DNA from 2 places in the Pseudoalteromonas sp. SR43-5 genome. Region 2 is predicted to be linked to the other one. Evidence: predicted binding sites of a transcription regulator. Region 2 holds the regulator's gene; the other holds the start of a gene.
What was found. Region 2 encodes sigma-54, which starts transcription at its own class of promoters, with help from an activator protein. Its sites were predicted from a motif close to GTTGGCACGNNNNTNGNNT; they were not measured.
Positions count from the first base shown of each region.

Region 1: the regulator sigma-54 is predicted to act here: its motif matches at 2,491-2,509, upstream of H5090_RS07340 (hemerythrin domain-containing protein).

Region 1 covers NZ_JACJEA010000009.1:100,271-104,471, reverse strand. Annotated here, with positions in the region: gene H5090_RS07360 (GGDEF domain-containing protein) at 1-1,364, shown strand, start outside; gene H5090_RS07355 (DUF6500 family protein) at 1,401-1,619, opposite strand; gene H5090_RS07350 (hypothetical protein) at 1,649-1,903, opposite strand; gene H5090_RS07345 (hypothetical protein) at 1,963-2,217, opposite strand; gene H5090_RS07340 (hemerythrin domain-containing protein) at 2,549-2,974, shown strand; gene H5090_RS07335 (hypothetical protein) at 3,069-3,482, opposite strand; gene H5090_RS07330 (TonB-dependent siderophore receptor) at 3,901-4,201, shown strand, end outside.
Region 2 covers NZ_JACJEA010000001.1:111,286-115,486, reverse strand. Annotated here, with positions in the region: gene rapZ (RNase adapter RapZ) at 1-567, opposite strand, end outside; gene ptsN (PTS IIA-like nitrogen regulatory protein PtsN) at 586-1,038, opposite strand; gene hpf (ribosome hibernation promoting factor) at 1,043-1,330, opposite strand; gene H5090_RS00560 (RNA polymerase factor sigma-54) at 1,357-2,856, opposite strand; gene lptB (LPS export ABC transporter ATP-binding protein) at 2,926-3,651, opposite strand; gene lptA (lipopolysaccharide transport periplasmic protein LptA) at 3,648-4,193, opposite strand; gene lptC (LPS export ABC transporter periplasmic protein LptC) at 4,183-4,201, opposite strand, start outside.

The sequences.
Region 1 (4,201 bases), on a different contig from region 2:
CCCTAAATGTTGCACTAGAGGGGTTAGAATTAGCATTAAAAGATGACGACTCAGCATCTCAGGGATACTTTTTTAGAAAAATAGCCGATGCATATAATTATCTAAACGAAAAAGACAAAGCCGTATATTATGCAAAAAAAGCGGTTGCGGCATATGAGCAAACACAAGATGGGCTTTTTACCTCAAAAGCATATTGGAGTTTAGGCAATGTATTGCTGGAGATAAAAAAACCTAAAGATGCCTTAATATACCTAGACAAAGCATTGCTCTATTTCAAAAAAGTTAATATGCAAAAAGGCTTAACCTTTGCTCAGTACTCAATTGCTAGCATTGAGTACTTACAAGCAAACTACGATAAAGCTTTAACTTTAACTAAAGAGAACATTGAGCTTGCTCGTTCTGCAGGTGTACACGACATGCAACTCGCATCGCTCATTTTGTTAGCTGACATATATATAAAACTAGATTTACTTGATCAAGCAAATGAAGCAAACGATGAGGTATTTTTAAACTTAGATAAATTCAGCCGCAGTATTTATAAAGCCGATTTTTTAAGTAAACGCTATGAGCTAAAGCGACGCCTCAACTACACTGACGAGGCTTTTGAAGCAATTGAACAAAAGCTTCTTTATACAAAAAAACACTACGAAGCTACCAGTGAAAGTAATATAAAAACACTACAGGTACAGTTTGAAGTAAAAGAAAAAGAAGAAAAAATACAGCAACTAGAGTACGCAAAAGACATTAGTGAACTACAAGCTAAAGAAGAGTACCAACAAAAAATAATTTGGCGACTTAGCGCTGCTATAGCGTTTATTTTAGTGATTGCTTCATTATTTTTATTTTATCGGCAAGCTCGACAACGTCAAAAATATCACGATATTTCATTAACAGATTATCTAACAAATAGCCCTAATCGCAGAGGAATAATGCGCGCCGCAGAAGCAAAGCTTGATGAAGGTAAAATGACGATAGCAATTGTTGACTTAGACTACTTTAAAAAAGTTAACGACCAATTTGGTCACGATGTTGGAGATTTAGTTCTTATTTCCTTTGTAAAGGCTGCAAAAGAAACACTAAGTGGTGATCATCAGTTTGGCCGCTACGGCGGCGAAGAATGGTTGTTTGCACTAAATTCGGTTGACGAACTAGCTATTCGAGATATCTTTGACCAGCTCGCCACTAGATTTACCGAGCATTGTAGTAATATAAAAGACCTTCCTAGTGATACAAAAATCACTTTTAGTGTGGGAGCCTCTGTAAGTAGCCCTTTAAAAAGCACACTAGATGTTCTTATTAAGCATGCAGATAAATTACTTTATAAAGCAAAAGAAAACGGAAGAAACCAAGTCGTGGTTGATTAAATAAACACAGCTAAAAGTATTGGCTCATTTACTTGACTAAAGTCCGTCTAAAACCATTTGTTTAATTTTATGTGCTTTTACAAAATGATCTAATTTATGGGTGTGTATCCACCAAGTAGCAGCATCCATAAGTAGCTCTGGATCGTCGTTTTTATTGGCAAAAAATGCATAAAAAGAAAGCCCTACATTTTCGCCTTTAACTGCTATTTTTTTATCGCACACGGTAATTATTTTTGCTCTTAGTTCTTCCCTCATACATACCTTATTTAATTATATTTTTACTATTAAAATACGCCATTTAAAAAGCTAACGATTAGCTGTAAAAGGCTTCTATCAACCAAGCCATGATTCTCAAGCTCTTTATTAGGCGTATTTACTTTTGCAGCTTTGCATTCATTATCTAGTGTCTCATTTTTACGTGTATCGGTTTCGTATGCAATATCTGCTTGTTCCATACATTTTGCCGAGCCTGCGTAAGGCTGCGCCGCACAAGCGCTTAGTAATAAAAAAAGTGGAATTGCTATCAATAATTGCTTCATAACTAATCCTATTTTTACGCAACTTATTTACTTTAAATTACAGTTGCAAGTTAGCCTATTTACTTTTCTACCACCATTACAAAAAATTCAAAAAAGAACGTACCGATGGCATCAAAAAAAGTGTTATTTTTTTCATCCTTTTTAATTTGTGCGCTAATGCATTGATTGTAAACCTGTGAGCTTGTTTGAGCGCCATTTCGATCAACCATTTCAGCCTCTTCAATGCATAAGTTAGGGTCAGAACGCGGGGCTGTACTACATGCACTCAGTAAAGCGCACAGCAATAATGCGGCGACGGGGCTTTTTATGTTCATCCTTAAACTATCCTATTAAGTTAACGTGCTACCTGCATTTATGTGTGAGAGTAATATATAGGTTGTACCCAAATAACACTGACACTTTATCACTGCAATAAAATAAACAACCAGTAAATATTTGTAAGGTTCTGTAGGAATTTATACTCACTTTTATAATTGAACTGCGCGAAAGCCTGAAATTATTGCATTCATATCACTGTAAAATTTACAGTGATCGCAGCCAAAGAATAAAAAGTTAAATTAAATTTATTAAAATACAATAACTTAATATTTGGCATTTAGTTTGCTAGTTAATGATATAAGCAAATAAATTGTAAAAGGACTAGTTATGAATATTTTTGAAGCACTACGTCATGACCATGACAAACAACGAGAATTGGTAGATGCGCTTATTCAAACACACGGCGACACAGAGCAGCGCCACACGCTAATGGATGAGCTAAAAACAGAATTAGAAAATCACGCAAAATTTGAAGAACGTTACTTTTATAACCCACTTATGTTTGATGACTTAACTCATGAAAAAGCGCGCCACAGCGTAGCTGAACATCACGAAATTGATGAATTAATTGAACAACTTGAAGATACCGAAATGAGCTCGTCTGCATGGTTAGTTGCAGCTAAAAAGCTACACCATTTGGTACATCATCATTTAAGTGAAGAAGAACACGAAGTGTTTCAATTAGCGGGTAAAGCACTTACCGAAGGGCAAAAAGAGAGCCTTGCTGAGCAATACAACGACGCAATGCATTAGTTGCATAACATGCAAACCGACTTCCACACACTCCCTGTGTACTTATTGGTTATAAGCCTTATGGCTTATAACCAATTTTTTTGCATGTACTTTATTACTTTACAGTAAATTTCACGTCTTGGTCGCGTAATAAGTAAAGTGCAAAACACGCAGCCCACATTGGCCATGCAGTAAAGAATAATAAGTTATTAAAGCCATCTATGTACTGGTTGTAAGAAGAAAGCGTAGATAAGCCATGCATTACAAAAATGATACCGTACGTTATACGCTTTTTAATACCTGCTAAAAATGCTAAAACAAGCACTAACTGCACCGCACCAATAATGTAAGCCACTATATCTGTAGAGCCACTAATACCGTAAAAATGTTCAAAAATACGTGCGCTATGCCCAGGATTAACAAACTTATCGAATGTCCACATAACCATTACAATAAACACGCCTAAACGCAAAGATAAAAGTGACCACTGCAAACGGTTTTGCACATCAGAATTCATTGAACCTGTCATAAAATTTCCTTAAATGAATATTAATAAACGTAGAAGTAACCTAGACCGTATAAGTTGTTTTTTATTTCAAAAATTTTTAATTAAATTCATTAGTTAAGCCATGCAGTACTAAAAGTGAAGCTTATTTAAGTAATTTAAAAAATGCTGCATAAAAGTTAACTCTTTTAAAATGTTAGCAGGTTGAAAGTAGTCTATAATTAAAAATTCTATTAAAAGCATATATTTACATTCACTCTAGTACAATCGCTGTATTAATATTTTATCAACTAATAAAACAATACTACTTAATTACCATCTTTATAATGCATCTGTTTTGTTATGTTCTAAAAAACAAAAAGAATCAAAATTTTACTGAAAGTTATTTTTAATCCTTTCGGTCTTTATCGCCAACAACATTTTAACCGTAGAGAGAAAACGTTTGAAACACGCATATTTAGCACTTTCCCTAGCCACCATATTAAATACACCACTTAATGCTTTTGCAGCCGAAGAATCAAAAACAGCAAAAGAAGGCGCAATTGAGCGTATTGAGGTGGCAGGCCAAGTTATTAGATCTCAAGGTCTTTCGGTTAAAAATGCCACTGTAGACGGCCCTTTTGGCGACAACTTAGCTCTACGAGATATAGCCCGATCAGTAACACCAATTTCAAGCGAGTTAATAGAACAACTCAATATTACGACTTTACAAGACGTACTTGCAGTAAGCCCTAATACCTATT
Region 2 (4,201 bases):
TGGATTTGGTAAAAAGCGTGCATCAAATACGTAGTCTGCTTCTTTTGGTATACCGTGTTTAAAACCAAATGATTCAAATGTGACAATCAGTTGCTTATCTTTTTTACCTAAAATCTTTTCACGAATAGATTCAGCGAGTTGATGAACACTTAAATCAGTCGTATCTATCATAAAGTCGGCGCGAGTGGTTAATACATCAAGTAATTCTTTTTCTTTTTTGATGGCTAAATCAAGAGGCAACGAGTCTATTGATAGTGGGTGTAATCTGCGTGTTTCAGAAAAGCGTTTGATCAATGTCTGATCGTCACTATCTAAATAAAATAACGTAGGGTTTGCAAAGCCTGGTAAGTATTCAAGAATATCGTTAAATTCATCTTGTTCTTTAGGTATGTTGCGCACATCTATGCTAACAGCAATTTTATCGTAGCTATCAGACACACTGCGAACTAATGAAGGTAGTAGGTTTACTGGAATATTATCTACGCAATAATAACCTAAATCTTCTACAACGCGCAAAGCAACCGACTTTCCAGAACCAGAACGGCCGCTTATGATAATTAACTCCATTTAACACCCTTTATAAAACTATGATTGATCGACAATAACTTGGTAAAGCTCAGTATCAGATTTTGCACTGCGTAACTGTTTACAAAAATCTTTGTTGTTTAGTTTATCAGCAATGGTTGCTAGAGTCTTTAAGTGCTGCTGGTTATCGCCATCTGGTACGATGAGTGCGACAAAAATATCAACAGGGCGATTATCGATTGCATCAAAGTTTATTGGAGTTTCGCTAACGAGCACTAAAGCCAAAGGCTCTTCTGCACCGCTCATTCTTCCATGAGGAATAGCAATGCCACGTCCTATACCTGTACTACCTAATTTCTCTCTGCTCATTAAAGCATTAAGAATATCTTGTTGCGGTAAATACGGAAGTTTGTCGTGAGCAAGTTCGCTAATGAACTCTAAAATTCTTTTTTTGCTATTAAAAAGGACCGCAGCTTTGCTGCAGTCCTGGCATATAAGTGAACTTAATTTCATCATATTAGTGTCGAGCAAGCTTCTCTTTGTGTTTGATTACTTGGCGATCGAGCTTGTCGATCAACGAGTCAATAGCGGCATACATATCTTGATGTTCTGTAGAGGCAAATAGCTCAGCACCGCTTACGTGTATTGTGGCTTCTGCTTTTTGATTTAATTTTTCTACATCGAGAATGACATGAACATTATTAATATGATCAGAGTGTCTTTCAAGCTTCGCAAATTTAGTATTAATATAGTCTCTTAGTGAATCGGTTAATTCTACGTGACGACCAGTTAAGTTTAGTTGCATAAGCATTACCCTCTTAGTTTAGCGTCTTAAATCAGACTTTTACGCTGATTTGACGGTGGAATAGCAAGAGATTCGCGGTATTTTGCGATTGTACGTCTCGCTACTTTAATTCCTTGCTCAGCCAATATATCCGCTATTTTGCTATCACTCAATGGTTTTGCTGAGTTTTCTGCTGCGATTAATTTTCGGATAAGCGCACGTATTGCTGTAGATGAACATTCACCACCGTTTTCAGTACTTACATGGCTTGAGAAAAAATATTTAAGCTCAAATATACCACGGGGTGTATGCATGTACTTTTGAGTAGTTACGCGAGAAATTGTCGATTCGTGCATTTCTACCATTTCAGCAACATCATTTAAAACCATTGGTTTCATGGCTTCAGGGCCATGTTCAAAAAAGCCTTGTTGTTGCTTAACAATACAATTAGTAACTTTTAATAGCGTGTCGTTTCTACTTTCTAAGCTTTTAATAAACCATTTAGCTTCTTGTAAATGTGAGCGAATAAACTGGCTGTCGCCACTTGATTTTACAGTGCGAGACATTGCTGCGTATTGGCTATTAACACGAATTTTAGGCATGCTATCTGGGTTTAATTCGACAACCCAGCGGCCTTTAATTTTTTTAACTGACACATCAGGAATAACATACTCAGATTCTTCCCTTACAATAGTATCTGCAGGTTTTGGGTTGAGAGTATGTATTAGTGTCATTACTTCTTTAAGCTCTTCTTCTTTGAGCTTAGTTTTTTTCATTAATGTACGATAGTCGCGAGCTGCTAATAGATCAATATGCTCGGTTAAAATCATTTTCGTTTCATTAATATAAGGTGTTTCTTTATCAAATTGATTAAGCTGAATACACAAACACTCTTGTAAACTACGTGCAGCAATACCAACAGGATCAAACAGTTGGATGCGTTTTAATACCGCTTCAATTTCATCAAGTTCGACTTCGTTATCATCTTCGTTTTCTTGATTAAAGCTTTCTAAAATCTCTTCGCAGCTTAGTGTTAAAATACCTGAATCATCGACAGCTTCTACAATAGCAATAGCAATAGCTTCGTCTGTAGGGCTAAATGGCGTTAGTTGTAATTGCCACATTAAATACTCATGGAGCGTTTCAGTAGAGGCGCCTTGGTATATTGATTCGTCTTCAGGCATTGGACCTGATGAGGCTGCAGGAGCGGCACTCATGTACTCATCCCAACTGACATCCATAGCCATGTCGTCACTTAGCGTGTCTTTTGCAAGTGCTTCACCAGTATCTTGTTCGTATTCGCTCGGAGCATCATCAGCAGATGCGCTAACAGTTATGTCATCGGTATCAGCTTTTTGCTCGTTTTTACCAGCAGCGTCTTCGGAATAGTCTGCCTCTTCAACCTCTAATAGTGGATTACTGTCGAGAGCTTCTTGTATTTCTTGCTGGAGATCCAATGTACTGAGTTGCAACAAACGAATAGCTTGTTGCAACTGTGGAGTCATTGTAAGTTGCTGGCCCATGCGCAGCTGTAGTGATTGCCTCATGTATCTCTAACAATCCTTTTATGTTGTTATAATTAATACTAGCAGATGCTTAAAGACATGGCGTAAATGTTACAGCCTAAATTGCTCGCCTAAGTAAACATCGCGTACTGTTTTATCATTTAATACGTGTTCTGGAGTACCTGATGCAATCAGCTCCCCATGAGAAACAATGTAGGCTTTTTCACAAACATCAAGGGTCTCTCTTACGTTATGGTCGGTAATTAATACACCAATCCCACGATTTTTAAGATGTTCTATTATTTTCTTTATATCTAATACCGAAATAGGGTCAACACCGGCAAACGGTTCATCCAGTAATATAAATTTAGGATCTGCTGCCAGCGCTCGTGCTATTTCTACACGACGACGTTCTCCCCCCGATAATGCCATACCTTGGCTATCACGAATGTGTTGTATGCTAAATTCATCTAATAAGTTATTGAGCGTGTCTTCTCTGGCTTGTTTATTTAGTTCTTTGCGCGTTTCTAAAATGGCCATTAAGTTTTGATAAACAGTCAGCTTTCTAAAAATCGATGACTCTTGTGGTAAGTAGCCTATGCCTAATCTAGCACGACTATGCATAGGTAAAAGAGTAATATCGTTATCATCAATAGATATTTTACCTTTGTCGCTAGGAACAAGCCCTACAATCATATAAAAAGTCGTTGTTTTACCAGCACCGTTAGGGCCAAGTAAGCCAACTATACTGCCAGCTTGTACTTCAAGGCCGACGTTTTTTACAACTTCACGACCTTTATAGCTTTTTGCTAATAGTTCTGCTTTTAATGTGCTCATGGTTGACCTTTATCGCCTTTTTTACTTTTTTTAGTTTCGATCGGTACTAAAATTGTGTGAACGCGGTCAGTTGAGTTTTCATCTTTTTCGGCACTGATGAGCTGCTGCTCTATGTCGTAGGTAATACTTTTAGCATTTATTTTTTGTCCGGCTTGCGAAACTTGTGCATTACCAACAAGCGTTAAAAAACGCTTAGATACATCATAACGTACTTCGTCAGCACTGGCGCTCATAGTCGTGCCGTCTGATTGCTTTTCTTCAAAGTGCGCAGGGCTACCTGTGGCAATTAATAATTGTTTATTATCACCAAGTTCATCACGTTTGTGTACTTCGAGGCGATCGGCTGTAATGCGGCGATTACCGTGAATAATCTCAACGTTTTTCTCAAAAATACCCACATTAGCTTTCAATTGACCTTCTTGCTTGTCGGCACTTATTGAAATTTGATTGGCAGCAGGTTGCGTGTTTTGCTCTGCAGCACTACTATTAAACGCTAGTATAAGTGTAGGAATTATAAGTGATTTTAATATTTTATTGGTCATAATATATG